Regions from separate parts of the Chryseobacterium sp. BGA-UO-ETr-SB22 genome, predicted to be linked through region 3. Evidence: riboswitches for the same ligand, from Rfam matches in the RefSeq annotation. Region 3 holds a riboswitch; each other region holds the start of a gene.
What was found. A riboswitch is a leader RNA that binds a small molecule or an ion and turns the genes downstream of it on or off. The one in region 3 is predicted to bind cobalamin.

Region 1 (7,312 bases), on a different contig from region 3:
AATCAATTACTTTCTTTGCCTGGTTGTTCGGAACTTTTTTACCGTTTACGATGATACTGTCCTGATCATCAGAGTTGTACTCAATACTAGAACCGTTTACTGTGATTTTGTTTTTTTCAATTCTAACACCGTTGTGATCCTCATCCCCATCCTGATCTTCATCATTGATGCCGTCTCCGTCTAAATCTCCATCTATATGGATACCTTCTTTTTTCATAGAGATAACAACTGTTTTTTGCGGAACTACAAGTTCATAATTCAGGCTATAATCTCTGAACCTGTGTTCATATGGATATTTGATATAGTTTGGAAGCAGTACTTTGTTGTTTACAACTTCTACAGGAACTGTCATCTGGATTGGGAAGTTATATCCTTTTCCTTCTTTTTTAATGATCAGATAAGGTGTTTTAATATCTGGCTTTCTTGTTACATCTACTGAGATATAATCTTCTTCGAAAACTGTTCTTTTGTCAGAATAAATATCATTATTGTAAGCTTTGAAGTTCTGAGGAATGTTGATCTGCTTTACATCTACATATACTGTATCTGAAGGAGTGTTGATAGCAACATTCTCTACATCTTCTTTACTTCCTCTGTAGATCATGTCTTTTTTAGCCATGCTTATTCCGAAGTAAGTTCCTAATCCGATCAGAAGAAGAAATAAACCTCCTACTACCCATCCGATATTTCTCAGTTTCGTTTTTGGAGAGAATATTTTAATACTTAATAAGCTGAAAAGAATTGCTGGAATTAAGCTTCCGATTACCATCATGGCTGCCAGTACTTTGTCAAGTCCCTGATCATCCATATAGAATCTGATTTCATTGGCACCAGGAAAGTCTGTATCCATTCCGAAAAGGCCGAATAATACGAATACTCCAATAATGCTTCCTACAGCCATCAATACGAAGAATCCTCCTACAATATACTTGAATATATTCCAAACTCCGCTGCTTGCGTTGTTGATGTAAGGCTTGTTTTCGTTGTAGATTTCTCCGACCCTCTGAGTAGATTCATTGGCAAATTGTACCAATTTATTAGACTCATTCTTAAGATTGTCGAAGTTCATAGGCTTTCCCTGCATTTTCAGGAAATCTGCCGCTGTTTCAGCTTTTGGAAGTACGATCCAAAGGATTACATATAAAAGACCGATCAATGAAGATGAAATAGCTGCTGTAAAAATTCCTAATACGAATATTCCCAGCCAGATTGCTCTCATGGTAGTAATGTCCATTCCTACATATTGAGCTAAACCTGCGCAAACACCTGCGATTTTTTGTTTTTCCGGATCACGGAACAGTTGTTTTTTATCGGTATAATTGTTTCCTGAATAGTTATTTCTTGTTGATGTTTTTTCAGAAAAATAAGCTTCCTCCTGTTCTTCAATTTTTTCTGGGCTTCCGATCTGCGCGATTACCTTTTCTACGTCGGTATCGTTGATTACTTCACGTTTTCCCAGAGAATCTTTGAATATCTCCACCATTCTTATTTCTATGTCATGCATTACCTCATCGGCCTCAGAAGCATCCAGTGAGCTTCTCAGTGCGTTCAGGTAATCGCTGAGCTTTATATATGCGTGTTCTTCTATTGTAAAAGAAAAACCTGCGAGTCCTATTGAGAGTGTCTTGTTCATAGCGTTGTTTTTTAATTTTGTTGGGTGATGTTGTTTACTGAGGCTGTCAGCTCATTCCATGTGTTTTGAAGTTCATCCAGGAAAAGTTTTCCTTTTTCTGTGATCTGATAATATTTTCTGGGTGGCCCTCCTGTAGATTCTTCCCATCTGTAAGAGAGAAACTCTCCGTTTTTAAGTCTTGTAAGAAGAGGGTAGAGGGTTCCTTCTACTACATCCAGTTTTCCTTTTTTCAGTTCGTCAATAAGATCAGAAACATACATTTCGCGATTATTGATGAGACTTAGAATACAGAATTCCAGAATTCCTTTTCGCATTTGCGCTTTGGTATTTTCGGTATTCATCTTTGATAAGTTTTGTTAATTAGTTATATAATTTTCGAAGTTCGGAACCTAGCTAGTTGTACCTATTTCGATTTTACATTACAAAGATATGTAAAATAAATGGTATTATGCAATACAAAGTAGTGAAATTTTTAAAACAAATAATTTAAAATACTGATAATCAATATAATAAATTGCACACTGAATTTTAAGGAAAATGAATTTGGATGGAAATAATTGTAAAATTGTTGAAATTTTTGATGTGATTGAGAAAAATAATCAGAAATAATTGAGATGGTCCATTACTATTTACTCATTATTTATTAATTATTTCGTTGCCCACTGCCATCATCTAGCCCCGATAGCAGCGGTTACCCCACAGCAGATAGGTTTCAGGTGCTGTGCGAGGAGTATGAGCGTATAGCGGGAAACAGCTTCTTATTAATGAATACTCTTTTATCTAAAGGCTGTTAAATTGTTTCAGATTTTTACATATAATAAGGCTGTAATTTTGAGATCGGTATTATGATTCGTATTTTTGTTAGGTACAAAAACACCTAAATCTATTTACTATTACCATGAATTTATTAAATACATACAAGCATTTATCGGCTTTTGTTTTACTTGGTCCTGCCTGTTTTGGACAATATCAGTTTGAGGTTAAAAATGCGTCAAAGAATTACGATGCAATCATCCAGGTAGAGAATTGCCATGATGGGCGGTGCAGCGGCAAAGGAAGTGTAGAATTGTTTGATCATAAAAACACAAAGGTGCAGACTTTTGTATCGGACGACCTGGTATTGGAAGTAGATCAGGCTGAAAAACCTAAGCAGGGAAAAATGATTCAGCTGACAAATAAGCAGAATTCTGTTATCATTAATGATTTTAATTTTGACGGAACCGAAGATGTTGCGATAAGGAACGGAAATATGGGAAACTACAGTGCCGCTTCCTATGATGTATATGTATTCAACAGTACTAGAATGGGGTTTGTAAAGAGTAAAGAACTTACGGATCTTGCTTCCAATGCCCTTGATATTTTTGATGTTGATGTGAAACGTAAACGCCTGATCTCCTATGGTAAATCCGGGTGCTGCGATATTTTCACTACTGAATACGCCGTTATTCCGAATAAAGGTCTGGATAAAGTCTTTGAAAAGGAAGAGGATATGAACACTGAAGGTCAGGTGAAAGTAATAACTAAAGAAAAGATCAATAATAAATGGATTACCAAAACAAAGGTATACCCGGCAGATCAATATAATAGAAAATAAAAAGTTAGATGAAAATTCAGAAAGAGATTGACTTTATTCTGGCAGTGGATGCCTTGAAAAATGTACAGCGAAGAAATTATAATGCTGATGATTCCCGAAGAGAGAATACCGCGGAACATTCCTGGCAGATTATCATTCTGGCACAGATCCTTTATCCGTATGCTAAAAACCGTGCAGATATTGATCTTTTAAGAGTGATAAGAATGCTTTCCATCCATGATTTGGTAGAGATAGAAGCTGGAGACACTTTTATTTTTGATGAAAAGGCAATGGTAGGTAAGTTTGACAGAGAAAAGGCATCTGCCCAAAAGATTTTCGGAATTCTTGATGAACCTTTGCGCACGGAGTTCTTTAATCTATGGCTTGAGTTCGAAGATGAGAAAACCTCTGATGCTATTTTTGCCTGCGGGATTGATAGAATTATGCCGTTTATTTTAAATTCTCATACTTCAGGAAAAAGCTGGACGGAAGCGGGAGTAACAGAAAAACAAATCCGAAATATGCTTGAAAATGCAATCAACAGAGCTTCTGATGAAATGGGTGAAGCTTTTGAACTGCTGCTGAACAGAAGTCTGGAAATGGAAAAAGTTGTGAAATAAATTAAAAAACATAGAAAAAGCTTCGGGCGGCCAAAGGCCGCCCGAAGCTTTTTTATTTATAGTATCTGGATTGGTTTCTTGAATTCGTCAATCGCTACAAACGTAAAGTCACCTACGATGGCTTTTTCTCTTTCATAAGAATACATCTGCTCGGTATAGATCTCAACATTTACTTTCATACTGGTTTTTCCTACGTAGGAAACTTTCCCAATCAGTTCCACAATAGTTCCGGCAGGAATAGGTTTTTTGAAATCGATCTTGTCACTGCTCACTGTTACCACTCTTTTTCTGGCAAATCGGGTGGCTGTAATAAAAGCTACTTCGTCCATCAGCTGCATGGCCGTACCACCAAAAAGGGTATCGTAATGATTGGTTGTGTTAGGGAAAACCGCTTTAAAGATTCTGGTTTCGGATGCTTCAATTCTTTCTTCTGTAGTCATATATCATTATTATTAAAGCGAAATGAAAATGATATTAAAATAACAGAACAATGACAGGAACTTATAGAATTCCTGAAACAATCCATCAGATCAATACAACTTCAAATCGCGAAAGTTATTTGTTTAAAGAAATAGGCAGGTCTCCTGACTTGTAACATCTTTTATCTCCTTCCCATGCCTCGCACAGTGGATCTTTGATAAAGATTTCAGTTACTTACAGTTGCGCGACAGTCCGTGATTTTCACACGGTTCCCTTTTAATCTGCAATAATGCAGAACCAATTTCTGTGATGAATAAGCGTTAAAACTTTTCGGGTGCAAAAATAATGAATTTATTCCGGATTATGGTAAATAATCTGGCTGATTACTCTTCCTTTCTTGATCGTCCACAGCGTGGTGTATCTGTTTTCTCCAGAACCGTTTATCATGTATAGGAAAATATTGTCGGTGTCTAGGGAGGTTACGCCAATGTTCTCAAAATCCATGGTAGGCTGGAACATATTTTTGATGGCTTCTCTTACAAAGACAGAACCTCTTCCGGGCTGTTGTACCCTGATCGATTTGATTTCGGTCATTCCTTCTGGAAGGTCATTTCCAATTCCCCAGGGTTTTACTTTATCGATGGTCAGAAGTTTTCCTTCTGCATCTTTTTCTTTTTTACGGTAGCCTGCATTGGATGGATAAATATCAATCACAACTTTGCTTCTTTGGGCAGTAGGGACTTTCGGATCAGAATTATCTGTGAAAATAAGTGATTTTCCGTTTTTAGATTTGGACGGTGTATAAGCCGGAAGCTGATCAATATAAGCAATACGCTCTTTATTTACCATTCCTTCTTTATCAAGCGTTTCATAGCGTACAAACGGCTTGTCGTCATCCTGTTTTTCAGGATATTTGATCCAGATCCATTCTGTTTCTCCGGGAGCAGGTTTTACATAAACAAATACATCTCCTTTACGCATACGGATTTTGTCTACAATTTTTCTGTAATTGTCTTTATGAACCCGTACATTGGCATATCCTTCTTCAGCTTTTACCACTCCGAAAGGAACTTTATTCTGCCCTTTTACAAAGGCTAAAGAAAAAATACTGAAAGCGGATAGATAGAATGCTTTGTTTATGAAAGTCATCATGAAAATTTTTTGATCCCCCAAATATATAAATTAAATGCTTTTCGGAGGGTAATTATACTCTTACAGTTCTCTTAAATCTTGTATTTGTTCAAATAATGATAAGAAAGCAGGTATTTTACCAGTAATATTCTACAGGATAGCTGTGTTTTTTACGTATATAATTTAAATCTATTGAAAAAATACAATAATATATGGACGACCTATAAAGTATATTCAATAAAATTCCTATTTTTCAAGAGAATTTAAAAACTAATAAACATGACAAAAAGACTACTTTGTGTATTCTCTTTTATTTTGGGGATTTCCAGCTTTCAGGCAGAAAACAAAATAGAAGCAGGATCGGAATCTTTATTTTACTGTGATACGAACGTTCCCACCGGCGTTCAGATGTCCACTATAACCCTTACCTCCGGAACTGTTACATGGACTGCTGATCCAGATACCCCGAATAATACCATCAGATATAGATTACCCGGAACTACTTCCTGGATGGTAGCTACTCCTACACCAGGGCAAAATTCATTTACTATTACGAATCTGCAGCCTTGTACAGTTTATGAAGTGCAGGTAGCAAAAATATGTACTACTCAGGGAATGTGGTCGAATCCAATATTTTTTGCGACGTCACTCAATTATTGCACTACTGCCTCTACAGATGCAACAATGGTGTATATTTCAAATGTAACAGTAAATTCAACGGGAATGACAGCTCCAATGGTGAGCAACTCCGGAGCTTCTAACTATATCGATTACAGAACTGATATAGACCGGAGAATTAAATTTTTAGCAGGAAGTGTTGGAAATACGCTTTCAGTAAGTAGTACATGGACAGGTACTCCAAGTCCTATCACTATAACAGCATGGATAGATATCAATGGTAATGGTATTTTTGATTCTAATGAAAGAGTACTGGTTGCGAATAATGTGTCGTCAACAGCTCCGGTTGTAACCACATTTTCTATCCCCAGTTATCCTACATTGCCTAGTGCTGTAATTAATGGTTGCGGGCTTGTAATGAGGGTAATGTGCAGACAAGAGGTGCCTACAGATGCTTGTGGTTCATTTACCTATGGAGAAGTTGAGGATTACGGGATAAACTTCCTGAACCCTTTATTGGGAGTAAACGAAGCTGTTAAATCGGCAAAACCGGAAATTTATCCTAATCCAGCATCTGATATTTTAAATATCTCCGGAATTTCAGAAGCAACAGATTATGAGATTTATAATGTATTGGGGCAAAAAGCAGGTGAAGGAAAAGTTTCTGATCATAAAGTAAACCTTAGCAATTTATCCGAAGGAATTTATTTTATTCAGCTGAAAGATAAAAATCATACAATTCGGTTAAAATTCATTAAGAAATAAAATATTGAATAAAAAAGAGAGAGTGTCGGAAGGCACTCTCTCTTAGTATTTGCGTAAAATAAGTTTAAAAATAAACTCATTTTAGATTAATTAAATTCTCTCAAGTTCATCCGCATTAATCGTTGTCTTGAAGGTTCCATAATTGACAATTACCTTGTTTCTGGAAATCTTTTCGATAGTTCCTACACTGGTACTTCCGGTAATACGAACACGCTGTCCAATTTTCATCCAAACAGCACGGTCACTTTTACGCTGTTCTTCCAGTTTTTCATTGGTTTCTGCAATTTTTTCAATCACTTCCTCCTTTTTCAGCTGTTGAGTAATTTTTCTCTTAACAACCTGCAGGCGTTTTGTTTCATCCTTATCATGGCCTAATTTCCTGAATTTCTCCTGCTCCAGAAGCTTTACAAAGTCTTTTACAACATCTTTTCTGGATTTGCCCTTTGTATAACTGTCGATGAACGTCTCAATCTTATTCCCGAACTGAAGCTTACGGTGTTCCTCTTCATATAATTTCTGGAAATTGAACAGTTTCTGCTGCAGCTGATCATT
Region 2 (7,312 bases), on a different contig from region 3:
GAAGCTGAAGGTTAGAAGTTAGCGCACACACACTAAACCCCGAAATCTAATCCCCTTACTCTTCAACCCTCAAACGTTCCTACTCACTTCTTACTCTCAAACCCTCTCACTCACAAACTCATCTCCTCAAATTGAAAAATCTAAAACCGAATTCGTATATTTGGAAGATTAAGAAAATTTATGCTAAAAACATCAGTACAGTTCGAGAAAGTTATCAGTCAGTGTCGTGATCTTTTCGGTAAAAAATTACAGGATTACGGAGCTGCGTGGAGGGTGCTAAGACCGAGTTCCATTACAGACCAGATTTACATCAAAGTCAACAGGATCCGCACACTTCAGATGACTGATAAAAAAATGGTAGATGAGAGTGAAGAAGATGAATTTATTGCCATTGTGAACTATTCTATCATTGGACTTATTCAGCTTGAGAAAGGGCTTTCCAATGATTTCAATGAAAATAAAGAAGAAATTTTAGGTCTGTATGACAAATATTCTAACGAAGCCCAGGCTTTAATGGAAAGAAAAAATCATGATTATGGTGAAGCATGGAGAGATATGAGAATCTCATCCATTACGGATCTTATTTATCAGAAAGTATTAAGAACTAAACAGATTGAGGACAACCAAGGAAAAACAATCGTCTCTGAAGGGCTTGATGCCAACTATTTCGATATGCTGAACTATGCTGTCTTCTGCCTGATTAAGTTCTCGGAAAAAGAAAATCAATTCGAACCCAAAAATATTTAATATGCTTAAAGGTTTATTACGCTTTGTTATTGCCGTTATTTTTATCCTTTCAGGCTTTGTGAAAGCCGTGGATCTGGTAGGTTTTTCTTTCAAAATGGAAGAATATTTTGCCCCTCCGGTTTTCAATATGCCTTTTTTAGAAAAGTTTGCCCTGCTATTTTCCATTATAGTGGTGGTACTGGAGCTTTTCCTCGGATTTATGCTGCTGCTTAAATTAAAGCTTAAATTTACCTTGTCCATATTAATTGCCCTTTGTATTTTCTTTGGATTCCTTACTTTTTATTCGGCGTATTTCAATGTCGTAACAGATTGTGGATGTTTTGGTGATGCCATCAAATTTACGCCTTGGCAGAGTTTCCTGAAAGATGTTGTACTTCTTGTAGGATTGATTATCCTTTTCATTCTGTACAGAAAAGAATTCCGTAAAAAAGATGAATATGGGGTGACCGAGAAAGAACCTTCCAATACATTTAAATATATTCTTTTAACCGTTTTTTCTCTAGGCATGGTTTACATTATGGCACAGGGAATTATGCATGAACCAATCATTGATTTCCGTGATTACAAAATTGGGACAGACATAAAAGGTGAAAAAGGAAAAATTGATAAAAACCCTTCCGAATACAAGACTTTTTATTCTCTGAAAAATCAGAAAACAGGAGCTGTTGTAAAGGTAAATCAGGATGATTATATCAAAAAAACAGAATACTGGGCAGAAGGTTCTCCATGGAAAATTGAGGAAGGCAAAAATGAATCTGTATTGATTAAAGAAGGGTACAAATCTGAGATTGTGAAATTCAAGATTGAAGATCCTACAGGAATGGAAGTTACGAACGAAATCATCAACGCTCCAAAAGCAGTTTTGGTGTTCTCATATCATCCAAAAGATGTTCCTGCTGATCTGCTTCAGAAGGTGGAAGCTAAAGTAAATACGCAGAAAGGAGCTCTTATCTACGGAATTTCTACGTATCCGAATACTTTTAAAACCATTAAAAATGCAATGATGGACGGAACTGCCATCAAAACCATAGCAAGAAGCAACCCGTTTGTACTGATTCTTGAGAATGGAAAAATCATAGATAAACAACCCGCAAAAGATTATATCAACTAATTACTTCAATAGTGATGGAACAAAATTTCGCTTATATCAATGAAAATTACATTACGGAAAATGAATTATGTACTGTAACGGATATCAGTAAGGATGAGCTGGCTGCGCTTATTCAAAATGAATTAGTTCCACAGCCTTCTTACACGGTTTCCCGAAGTATCAGAATTACATCGCCTCTTAATGATGAGTTTGAAAATGAGATTACAGAAAAATATTTCAGTAAAAACTGTATTTCACTGGTTAAGAAGAATAAAGATTTGAGTGATGTTCATCAATATAAAGCAGAATTTAAAGAAAACTTCATCCAACATCTGATCAATCATCCTCATAAAGGTTTCGCTTATGACTGTATATTCCATACTTCTTTTCCGGAACAGGAAAAACTGGATGAAATATTTGAAAGTGAATGGGCTGCCTATTGTAACGGGATCTATGGGATTTGTACATTACATTCTACGGAAGAGGAAATTGTAAAAAAGGAAATTGCAGTAAAAAAACTGATTCATTTCAATACAGAATTTTCTGATAAAAAACTTACAGCGGATGAGTCAGACGAGCTGATAAAACTGAGTGAAGAATTCAATGAAGTAACACAGAAATTTGCTCCTTATCAAAGAAAATCAAGCAGCAGAGGTAAATATCTCGATAAAATTTTAGAAGAAAATAACTTAGACGATCTAGTAAAAAAATATTAAAACATGCAAAAATCAAATAAATCAATCGCCGGATATCACTTATTAATGATCCTTTCTTCTGTAGACGGAGAGTTTGCTCCTGAGGAAGGAATGCTGGTGCAGCAATATATGGCAGATGAATTTCCGTTCAGAATGAATCTTGACAATGAATTGGAAACCCTGGCTCTTTTACAGCCTGAAGAGTGGAAAGACCACTTTGAATTCCATGCAAGATGCTTCCATGAAGATTCTACTGAAGACGAGCGTGTAAAGTTTGTTCAGTTTGCAAAGTCATTGATCAAAGCTGACAATAAAGTAACTGAAGAGGAACATACATTCTATGTTCTGCTGAAAAATCTATGGGGATTATAGCATAAACACTAAAAAAGTAAATAAATCTATATTTAAATCTTATGAGAAGAAAAATAGTTGCAGGCAACTGGAAAATGAACAAAAATGTAATTGATGCACAACAATTGATGATTCAGTTACTAAGCTATAAAAACAACAATGCTACCAACTGTGAGGTTTGGATCGCTCCACCATCTTTGTATCTAATGATGGCAAAAGACATCTTTGAAAAGGACGAGATTGGGGTATTTTCTCAGGATATGAGCGAGCATGAAAGTGGCGCTTATACAGGAGAAATTTCTGCTGATATGCTAGAATCTATTGACGCTACCGGTTCACTGATCGGTCACTCTGAGAGAAGACAATATCACGGAGAAACAGATTCTCACTGTAACAGAAAGATCAAATTAGCTCTTGACAAAGGTCTAATTCCTGTCTATTGCAACGGGGAAACTCTTGAGCAAAGAAAAGCAGGACAGCACTTCGAGGTTGTGAAAAACCAGACTGAAGTCGCTCTTTTCACACTTTCTGCTGAAGAAATCAAGAAGGTAGTGATCGCTTACGAACCTGTTTGGGCTATTGGAACAGGAGAAACAGCAACCCCTGAGCAGGCTCAGGAAATTCATGCACACATCAGAAGCATTATCGCTGCAAAATACGGACAGGAAGTTGCTGATGAAATTTCAATCCTTTACGGAGGATCTGTAAAGCCAGACAATGCAAAAGAAATTTTCTCTCAGCCGGATATCGATGGAGGTCTGATTGGAGGAGCTGCTTTGAAATTAGAGGATTTCTCTAAAATCATTGAGGGTTTTAACTAAAATAAAGGAACTTTTAGAACAGACATGAAAAACTTCATTTTAATATTCTTCGGACTTCTTTTATTTGATCTTATTTATGTCTTTGTTTATGATCAGTTTTTAATTGGCATAAGACCTGACTTTTTGAGTTATCCATTGGCACTGATTAAGGCTCTGGTAAATTCTCCAGCCGTTTTATTTAATAAATTATTGCCTTTTTATGCTGATATTCCAACTTATCAGGCAGTACTTCTATTTATAGGAAACGTTCTGATACAAACATTTTTAGTTTATAGAGTTTTCTTTAAAAGGAGAAAAGTCAGCTAAGAAATACCATACAATAAAAACGGCGGCATCGAAGATGCCGCCGTTTTCCGTTAAAAAAATCTAATTATTGAATATCGACTACATACATAGTTCCTTTGTCTACCTTCCCTGTTTTAGGAAGAATTTTAGCCTTAGGGTTTCCGTTTCCATCATCCACTACTCCAAAATCATCATCATTGAAAACAGCCAGTTTATTATTTCCTAAATAAACAATTCCCTCAAACTTATCATGTTCGTAGCCCAGCTTTGCAACCAGATCTACGGCCAATGTTTTTGAAACAGCCTTTATCCCGGCATTGGTAATTTCGTCCCATGAACACTGTTCTAAGGCCTTACCATTAATTTTCATTCCGTCTACCGCATTAATATCAGTTCCATTCACATCGGAAGCATTGCTTAGGTTGATTCTGTATACTTTTTTAATTCCTCCCTGAGATCCGAAATTTCCATCTCTTTCAATCACCAGGAATTCATTATTACTTAAGGCTGTAATGTCACAAACTGAATCGGAAGCTCCTCCATCCTGTTTGTATAAAAACTGTTTGGTCTGCCCTGTAACAGTATCAAATGTGACAATTCTCGTCAAAGTAGTATTGGTAGCCAATGCTTTGCTGGGTACATACATCATTGACTGTATGGTTCCTACCAATGTTCTTCCATCGGGTGTAATAGCAAGTCCTTCCATCCCTCTGTTCGCTCTTCTTTTGGCTAAAACAGCAGGTAATTTTCTTGGTCCTGTATTTACGCCAATCGGGCTTATTCTTTCCATCTCCATTCCGTCTGCACTATAATGCACGATGTGTGGCCCGTATTCATCAGAAACCCAGAATGTACCGTCTGCTGCTGCTACAATACTTTCACTGTCTAATCCATATTGATCCGTCCCTAAAACATTTCCGGAAGCATCATAGGCTATTTCTCCGGTACTTCCCATTCCTGCAGGGTTTGGTAATCCTGTAATAGGCTGTCCTGATGGGTTTTTAAGCTTAATATATTTAATCACTTCTACATTTCCATCAGCATTGATTTTAAAATGCATAATGGTAGGCGTAAAGTTAGGGGTAAGAAATTTTTTTCCATTCTGGAAGTCAGTATTAGGTCCTCTATCTGTAATGACATAGAATTCACCTTTTCTTGTAGGGTGAGCAGCTGCTCCGGAACCAAATCCACCATTGATAACATCTACTCCGTTTATCGTAGCCAGTTTTGTAAATGGAAATTCCTGAGGCAGTTTGGAATAATTAATATCCTGATTAATTATTGTAGAATCAGCCTCACTGTTGCATGAAGCTAATACTGCCAGCACTGCAACAGACAATAGTAATTTTTTCATATTCACTTTTATGGCTGCGAAAATAGAGATTGATTATAAACTGATCTTGAATATAATGATAATTCTATTTTAACAATAGAACTACAAAATGAATTGAATATAAACAGAAAAAAGAAGATTTTAAAATGGAAATCCAGCAATCTAACTCAATTATTAATTAATATGAAAACCAACTTTTTAAGCATATCCGAAAAAAGATAATTCACAAAACGGACTCACAAATTTATATGATATATTTGCAGCGTTTTAAGGCTGAACATTGTTCATTAATAGGGAATCAAGTGAGAATACCATTCAAATTTTGAGCTGTACCCGCAACTGTAAACTGTTTAAACTTATAGCATATTAATACCACTGGACCTGAAAATCCGGGAAGGAGGCTGTAAGATGTGAGCCAGGAGACCTGCCTTAAAATACTGACTTTAGAGGAAAAAATACTTTCCTTTGAAGATAAGTTTCGGGAGTAAAACTTTAATTTAAATTATATCATGAGAAAAATCTATTTTTTTTTCTTGCTGCTTTGTATGCAGTTATTGTCAGCCCAATTCACAGAAAATGACATTAAATTCTGGGTAGGAACCGGTTCTAAAAAGGCCTATTTCATTGCAGATTTTAATGACAACAGCACTCCCAATTCTTATGCATGGGGATACCGCTTTGATAGCAATGATTTAACAATGGAAGATCTTATTAATGCTATTGTGGCCGCAGAACCCAAAATGCAGGTTGACATTCCTACAGGATACCTTTCTATTCTGAATTATAATCATCACACCTCCACTATTGATGACAGCTGGATAACATGGTCCGGATCCAGTGCATCAACCATGACATGGAATAATGGTGTAGGTTATACTCCTTTGGTTGACGGAAAATGGTATGGAGCTTCATACGGTCTTGATCATTACGACACTCCTCCTTCTACTCCTGTTGCAGCTTACAGCTCTTCATGGTACGTACCATCTCAGGTTACCAACTGGGTAGGAACAGGAAGCAATAAAAGCCTTGTGGTGATTGATTTCGGAACTGATAATGCCAATGGTGCCAATTCTTTTGTTTTCGGAATTAAATATAACGGGAGCATCACTGCTGAACAGGCTTTACAACTGATCCAGACTCAGGTTTCGTATTTTAATTATACATCGGCTAACAATCAGGTTTCCCATTTATCATTAAATTCATTCACCGGGAATACTTCCGGATCAGACAGCTGGAAGTTATACAAAGGAAAAGATTTGTCAAGCTGGCAAACGAAAACCAGCCTTTCTCAGGTTCAGCTGAGCAATGATGATTGGTTGGGGCTGAGTTTTGGGCAAAGAAGACCATTTACACCAACTGAAGCACAATTAACCTTGGGTACTTCTTCCGTTTCAAAGAAAAAATTCAGTATTTATCCTAATCCGGCAAGTGATTTCATTCAGATTGAAACAACTGAGAAACTAAAAGAAGTGAATATTTATTCAGCTGCTGGGCAAAAGGTACTAACTTCTCAGGAGTTAAAGATTCCTATCCGGGCTTTATCTTCAGGAGTTTATTTTGTTGAGATTAAAACAAATGGTGGTTCTGTGATGCATAAGATGGTTAAGAAATAAAGAAAAGCGCCTTTACACGTAAAACCACCCCGTCAAAAATTCTTTGAATTTTTGACACCCCTCCAGAGGATGGGAATTTTCACGTCTTCAGTTTAAATTTTTGTCAATAATTAGAATCTATGCAGAATTGCAAACTGTATGGAAAAACCATTATTCCAATTGTATCATTCTGTAGAAATCTAAACAGTCAATACAGTTCAAAATCCAGAATTGATTCAACAAAAAAACCGCACCAGATGGGTGCGGTTTCTTATGATTTTACAATCAATTATTTTTTCTCAGTAGATCTTTGCAGAACCTCATCTACCATTCCGTAGCCTTTCGCTTCTTCAGAAGTCATCCAGTAATCTCTGTCAGAAGATTTTTCTACCCACTCA
Region 3 (7,312 bases):
AGTGACGGGACAAATTCGTCCATCTATTCATATTCTGGCAGATCTTAACCAGTTCTTGAGTGGAGATAAAGCACTTACTCTTACAACTGCCAATGATATGCTGATGGGTTCAAACCAGCACCTGGTAGATGTTACCAACAATCTTACGAAAATGTTTAAAGTAGACCACGTTCACAATGATTAATTTTTTTGTTAAAACGATACTGGTTCTGCTTGTATTTCTGTTGAGTTGTATTTCCTGCTCTGATGAGGTGATACAGCCGTTGGAAAAAGATAAAGCATATAATCTGCAGTTTCCTTCTTATTTTCCCGAAATGACATTCGATAAATCCATTAATCCGGTGACAAAAAATGGAGTAGAACTGGGGCGGAAACTATTCTATGAAGGAAGACTTTCCAGAAATAATACCATCTCATGTGGGTTCTGCCATATTCAGGAAAATGCTTTTACCCACCACGGGCATACTGTAAGCCATGGTGTAGATGACAGAATCGGAATCAGAAATGCACCACCCATTCAGAATATGGCTTTTTTGAAAAGGTATATGTGGGACGGAGTGATTCATAATCTTAATGAACAGCCCATCAGTCCTATTACAGATGTTAATGAAATGGACAGCTCCATACCGGAAGCGATTTCGAAAATAAAAGATGACCAGAAGTATAAAAAGCTTTTCCGAGAAGCTTATGGAGACGAAACCATTACCGGAGAACGAATTCTGAAAGCGTTATCTCAGTTTATGGCTTCACTGATTTCTGCAGATTCAAAATATGACAGATTCAAACAGGGAAAGGAACAATTGACTTCAACCGAATCTCAGGGAATGGCATTATTCGGGCAGAAATGTGCCTCTTGCCATAGCGGTGAACTGTTTACTGATGAAAGTTTCCGGAATACGGGAATGTATTACAATACGGAATTCAAGGATGCAGGGCGTTACAGAGTGACCCTAAATCAGGTTGATTGGATGAAATTCCGGGTTCCGAGTTTAAGAAATGTAGAATATACAGCTCCTTACATGCATGATGGAAGATTTTACACCCTAGATGCGGTACTCAACTTCTATTCAGATCAGGTAGAAGATAATGCCAATCTTGACCCACAGCTGAAACAGAACGGTCATATAGGAATTGCCATGAACAGTCAGGAAAAACAGTCGATCATTGCATTCCTGAAAACACTGTCTGACAAAAGTTTTATATCCAATCCAAAATTTGCAGAATAATTTATAGAAAACATGAAGAAGATTATATTGATAGTAAGTTTGATTCTGTTTAGCCAGAATCAGGCGAAGACCATTAGAGACAGCGCTTATATTTCTCCGGAAACCTTTAGCAGGTTTGATTTTGATGATGATTGTGACGCTTGCGGTTGTGCTGCAGGAAACGGATCATCCGGCTTTGAGTCTTTATTGAATCCACAGTTTATAGGGATCAAATACTTTGCACAGCATTACAAAGCAAAGGAGAACCTATTTGTAAAAGACCTTACACAGGATCAGTATTTCAATACCCTGCAGATTTGGGGGAAAATTCCCTTAACTAAAAAGCTGAGTGTATATGCAAGTCTGCCCTTCCATTTCCATGAAAAGAAAACCATGCAGGGAGATATTAAAATCAATGGAATTGGTGATCTGAACCTGATGGGAATTTACCAGCTGATGAGTTCTAAAGATAATTTCCATCACCTGAGTGGAGGTTTGGGCGTGAAAATTCCTTTGGGGAAATTTGATGAAAAAGGAATCTCCGGTGTCAATCCGAGTTTTCAGCTTGGAACCGGAAGTTGGGATTATCAGGCTGCTTTGAATTATAAATTTCAGAAAAATAAAGTAGCCGTATTGGTCAATACAGACTATACGATCAAAACGGAAAATAAGAAAAACTACCGTTTCGGAAATCAGTGGAACTATGCTGCAACAGGGTTTTATCAGGTTGCAGGAAACGAAAAATCGATATTTTCTGTAAAAACAGGAGTTCAGGGAGAAGTCTATGCTCAGAATAAACAGTTCGATGAAGCTTTACCCAATACTGCAGGAAGTGCGTTGTATGGGAAATTAGGATTTGAAGCTTCTTATAAAAAACTGAGTTTGGGAAGTGAACTCATGCTTCCTATGTACACCCGCTTGGCAGGAGGAGACATTGAAGCAAAATCCAGGTTCAGTATTTTCCTGAATATCGGAATTTAAAATAAACCCTCTTTTTAATACTGTTAAAGCTCCTTCGGGGGCTTTAATTGTTTCTGAATCATGATTTTAATTGGGGGTTAGGAATAATTTTTTATCTTTGCCGAAATTTGGTGAGCCCTAAAAAGCTCTTAAAAGGGAATCCGGTGAAAATCCGGAACAGACCCGCTGCTGTAAGCTCCACACCAAAATTTTTGAAGAATATATCCACTGTTTTTTAATGGGAAGGATTTCAAAAATGGAGTAAGTCAGAAGACCTGCCAGACCATAATCGTTTGACGCTTTCGTGGAATAAAGCTTAGGACATCAATGATTCTGTGCAGTAACAGCTGTGCTTTGTCGTTGTTTTCTTACATCCATTAGCGTCATCATTATCCTAAATGAGCTAATGGCGGCAAAACTGACTACTTCTACAATTCATAAAGCTGTTTTCACAATACTGGTGATCGCATCTCAGCTTTTATATTCCCAAAAAAAGAAAAATGATACGCTGAAGGAAGAATCCATCAAGGTGATCAGTCTCTACAAAAAGAACTTTAAGGAAATCGTTCCGGCACAAACATTACAGGGAGAAGAGCTGGAAAGACTGAACAGTCATTCCGTTGCAGATGCTCTTCGGTATTTTTCCGGAGTTCAGATTAAAGACTACGGTGGTATGGGTGGACTGAAAACCATTAACGTCCGAAGTCTTGGAAGCCAGCACGTGGGTGTTTTCTATGACGGAATTCAACTGGGGAATGCACAGAACGGGCTTGTTGATCTTGGAAGATATTCATTGGACGATCTTGAAGAAATATCATTGTATAATGGTCAGAAAAGTGAGATTTTCCAGCCTGCAAAAGATTTCGGCTCTTCGGGATCTATCTATTTACAGCCTAAAATACCAGTATTTAAAGGAACAAGGAAAACCAACCTTGTGATAAGAGCCAAAAGTGCCTCCATTGATCTTTTTAATCCGTCATTCCGATTAGAGCAGAAAGTATCAGACAGGGTTTCTGCCAGTTTCAGTGCTGAATTTATGCAAAGTGATGGAATCTACAGATTTCGATATGCCAAGAAATATCCTGATGGGCAGCAGGCTTATGATACCATTGCAAAAAGACAGGATTCGGATATTAAAGCAAAACGCTTTGAAACTTCCTTAAACGGAACTTTAAATAACGGAAGCTGGAACATCAGAGGTTATGGTTATATTTCAGACCGTGGAATGCCTGCACCCATTGTGAACGGCCGCTTTGAAGGTAGAGGTGCCAGACTTTCTGATGAGAATTATTTTATACAGGCCAACCTGAGAAAAAAATTGTTTCCCAAATTTGAAACACAGCTGAAAGCAAAATTTGCCTACGATTATACCCATTTTATGGATACAGTCCGTTCGCAGTCTATTATGTATACGGATAATGTGTACATCCAAAGAGAGGTTTATCTTTCCTCATCCAATGTCTATTCTATCACTCCCAATTGGGATGTCAGCCTGAGCGGAGATTTTCAGTACAATAATCTGGATGCCAACCTGGATAACTTTTCTTATCCTACGCGCTATACAACATTAGTCGCTTTAGCTACAACTTACCAGTGGAACAGGTTTAAAATTCTGGGAAGCCTTTTGGGAACATTTACGTTTGAAGAAGTAAGAAAAAACAAAAGACCCGGAGACAGCAGAGAATGGACACCTGCTGTATTTATGAGCTATCAGCCTGAAATCATTCCTGAGCTTACCCTCAGAGCTTTCTATAAAAGAATTTTCCGACTGCCTACTTTCAATGACCTTTATTATACCAATATCGGAAATACTTACCTGAAACCGGAATTTACCAATCAGTATGATGTAGGATTTACTTACCAGAAGAATTATAATGACCATTTCTTTAAATCCTTTTATGCTAAAGTAGACGGTTATTATAACAAAGTACAGGATAAAATTGTCGCAGCTCCTAACGGAAGTATGTTCCGTTGGCTGATGATGAATCTTGGATTGGTTGAAATCATTGGTACTGATGTAAATGTTCAGGCAGAAATGCAGTTAGGAAAAGTAAAACTGAGGCCATTACTTTCTTATACCTATCAAAGTGCAAGAGATATGACAGATCCGGAAGATACATTCTACAAAAATCAGATTCCTTATACGCCATGGCACAGTGGTTCATTTACCCTGATGGCAGATTACAAAGACTGGAGTTTCAATTACAGTGCGATGTATGTAGGAAAACGCTACGATGTGAACCAGGATAATATTCAATACAATTATGTACAGCCTTGGTACACTCACGATCTGTCTGTTCAGAAAAAAATCAACTGGGCGAATCATCAATTTAAAGTAAGCCTTGAGATGAATAATATCTTCAACCAATATTATGATGTGGTGATCAACTATCCAATGCCGGGAAGAAACTTTAAACTTATTCTAAACTTCACCTTATGAGAAAACTAAACTTTTATTTTCTGTTTCTTGTATTAGCTTTTCTTACTTCATGCCGTACAGATGATGTCATTGTCCGCCAGGAAGTGGTGGAAGGACTTCCCTCAGAAAATACAGCTATAAAAGGCTTTTATATGCTGAACGAAGGGAATATGGGAAGCAACAAATGTACACTGGATTTTTTTGATTATACCAAAGGAACCTACTACCGGAACATCTATGCGGAAATTAACCCCAACGTGGTAAAAGAACTGGGAGACGTAGGAAATGATATCAAAGTCTATGGAAGCAAACTCTATATCGTGGTCAATGTTTCCAACAAAATTGAAGTTCTGGATGCCAAAACAGCCAAACGAATTACTTCTATTCCGTTGCAAAACTGCAGATATTTAGCCTTCAAAGATGGGAAAGCGTATGCCAGCAGCTATGCAGGTCCGGTAGATATTAACCCTAAAGCACCCAAGGGAAAAGTAGTGGAAATTGATACCACCTCCCTTTCTATCAATCGTGAAGTAACGGTAGGATATCAGCCAGAAGAAATGGAAATCGTTGGAAACCAGCTTTTCGTTGCCAATTCCGGAGGATACCGTGCTCCCAATTATGACAAGACCGTTTCCGTAATAGATTTGAACAGCTTTACAGAGATCAAAAAACTGGATGTAGCGATCAATCTTCATCACATTAAAAAAGACAATTACGGTGATCTGTATGTAAGTTCAAGAGGGAATTATTATGAAGTTGCTTCCAGTTTATATTTATTAGATGCAGCAACAGGTGCTGTCAAAAAAGACTTTCATCTCGCAGTGAGCGAAATGACAATTGTGAACGATAAGCTTTACTTCTATGGAAACGAATTCAATTACAACACCCACAGTTACAAAAAAAGCTTTGGGATCATTGACGTAAAAACAGAACAGATCATTGCCAACAGAATTTTTGACCAACAATATGAAGCAGCAATTAAAACACCTTACGGAATTACAGTAAACCCCATTACAGAAGATATCTATATTACAGATGCAAGGAATTATGTTTCCCTGGGATTTGTGTATTGCTTTGATAAAAACGGACATTTTAAATGGAAAACGGAGGGCGGAAATATCCCGGCTCACTTCGCTTTTTTATACAAATAATCAAACTTTAAGAAATGAAACGAAATACCTTTACTTATTTGAAAATCGGAGTATTATCATGTTTCCTGGTAGGTGTGATAGCCTGTAAACATGATGATGAAGATGAGTTTACCTTTAATGGTCTTGATGATTCTTATTCCATTGAGCGTTTTAAGGTTTTGAGTATCCCAACCAATGCGTCAGGATCCGTAACATGGAGTATCAATGATTCTATTATCTCTCAAAATTCAGAACTTGAATTTATCCGCCCAACGGCGGATGCTTATCCTCTGACTTTAAAAATTAATAATAAAGGGAACGAGCAGGTATATCATTCTAAAATCATCGTTACCAAAGAAAAAACGCCCTACAGTAAATATATCGCCAAAGTATTGGAATTCCGTCCTGCCGTAGGACAGTTTATGAATGAAATTCCTGAATATTTACCCGGAAATACCGCAGCAAATATGCTTCAAAAAGCAAACGAGTCGTTGGTGGGAGGCAATTCCAGTATGATCAGTCTGGGAGGATATGGTGGATATGTGGTTTTTGGTTTTGACCATACTGTTCCGAACCTGAATGGAAGAGATTTTAAAGTGCTTGGAAATGCATTCTTTGGAAATGATGCCAGTGATCAGCGTTCAGGATCTTGTGAACCGGGAATTATTATGGTGGCCTACGACAGAAACAAAAACGGAAAACCTGATAATGATGAGTGGTACGAAATTGCAGGCAGTGAATATTTTAAAAATACAACGGTAAAAGAGTACAGTATAACGTATCATAAGCCTGATGAAAATAAAACCCCTGTAGCCGGAACTGAGTTTTGGCAGACCGATGTAGAATATATCAAATGGAATGACAATCTGGGGAATCAGGGTTTTAAAACAAAAAATACTTTCCATGCACAGAGCTATTATCCTTTATGGTTTACAGATAGTTCTTACGGTTTTTCGGGAACAAGACTGGCGAACAATTTTTACGATCAGAACGGGGACGGATCTTATTGGGTAGGAAAGTCATATGATTTCGGATATGCTGATAATGCTCCGAATAATGATGAAGCTTCCAATATTGATATTTCCTGGGCCGTAGACAGAAGCGGAAAATATGTAAAACTTCCTGGGGTAGATTTCATGAAAATATATACAGGAGTCAATCAGGAAGCCGGCTGGCTGGGTGAAGTTTCTACAGAAGTGGCAGGAGCTTACGATTTACATTTCAAATAATATTACAATCTATTTAAATTAATAAAGAATGAAAAAGTTTTATCTTTTTATGATGCTTTTTCTGTTTGCATGCGTATCGAATGCACAGATAAAAGTTCAAGGTGTACCCCGAAATGATATTTCAGGGATCAGCAATCTTAATACCACTACGATCAGTTTTTCTGATATTCAGTATTGGGTAGGATCCGGAGCGAACCAGGCTGCTTTTGTAGTACAGTGGAACGACAGCAAAAACCCTGATGCGATGGTTTGGGGATTCAAATGGGACGGAAATGCCACAGGAGAAGACATGCTGAAAGCGATTGCTAAAGCAGACCACAGATTATATACATTGCTGTATCAGGGAACACAATTTGGATCAGCAGTAGG

Region 1: it holds a riboswitch for cobalamin, as region 3 does, so the genes downstream of both, AC57AW_RS19510 (acyl-CoA thioesterase) here and AC57AW_RS04435 (TonB-dependent receptor plug domain-containing protein) in region 3, are expected to answer to the same signal.
Region 2: it holds a riboswitch for cobalamin, as region 3 does, so the genes downstream of both, AC57AW_RS09205 (T9SS type A sorting domain-containing protein) here and AC57AW_RS04435 (TonB-dependent receptor plug domain-containing protein) in region 3, are expected to answer to the same signal.

The regions. Positions count from the first base shown of each region.
Region 1 covers NZ_JCAQOV010000005.1:2,686,839-2,694,150, reverse strand. The annotation lists gene AC57AW_RS19530 (PspC domain-containing protein) at 1-1,633, opposite strand, end outside; gene AC57AW_RS19525 (PadR family transcriptional regulator) at 1,645-1,974, opposite strand; gene AC57AW_RS19520 (XAC2610-related protein) at 2,532-3,227, shown strand; gene AC57AW_RS19515 (HD domain-containing protein) at 3,236-3,826, shown strand; gene AC57AW_RS19510 (acyl-CoA thioesterase) at 3,883-4,266, opposite strand; cobalamin riboswitch at 4,384-4,563, opposite strand; gene AC57AW_RS19505 (hypothetical protein) at 4,598-5,398, opposite strand; gene AC57AW_RS19500 (T9SS type A sorting domain-containing protein) at 5,657-6,760, shown strand; gene AC57AW_RS19495 (endonuclease MutS2) at 6,851-7,312, opposite strand, start outside.
Region 2 covers NZ_JCAQOV010000005.1:415,660-422,971, reverse strand. The annotation lists gene AC57AW_RS09240 (DUF1599 domain-containing protein) at 181-747, shown strand; gene AC57AW_RS09235 (BT_3928 family protein) at 749-1,858, shown strand; gene AC57AW_RS09230 (DUF6058 family natural product biosynthesis protein) at 1,873-2,553, shown strand; gene AC57AW_RS09225 (tellurite resistance TerB family protein) at 2,557-2,904, shown strand; gene tpiA (triose-phosphate isomerase) at 2,946-3,704, shown strand; gene AC57AW_RS09215 (hypothetical protein) at 3,729-4,010, shown strand; gene AC57AW_RS09210 (esterase-like activity of phytase family protein) at 4,075-5,343, opposite strand; cobalamin riboswitch at 5,576-5,768, shown strand; gene AC57AW_RS09205 (T9SS type A sorting domain-containing protein) at 5,832-6,935, shown strand; gene clpP (ATP-dependent Clp endopeptidase proteolytic subunit ClpP) at 7,204-7,312, opposite strand, start outside.
Region 3 covers NZ_JCAQOV010000004.1:140,474-147,785, reverse strand. The annotation lists gene AC57AW_RS04450 (MbnP family protein) at 1-184, shown strand, start outside; gene AC57AW_RS04445 (cytochrome-c peroxidase) at 177-1,226, shown strand; gene AC57AW_RS04440 (transporter) at 1,239-2,186, shown strand; cobalamin riboswitch at 2,278-2,462, shown strand; gene AC57AW_RS04435 (TonB-dependent receptor plug domain-containing protein) at 2,572-4,605, shown strand; gene AC57AW_RS04430 (YncE family protein) at 4,602-5,735, shown strand; gene AC57AW_RS04425 (cell surface protein) at 5,750-6,943, shown strand; gene AC57AW_RS04420 (DUF5074 domain-containing protein) at 6,972-7,312, shown strand, end outside.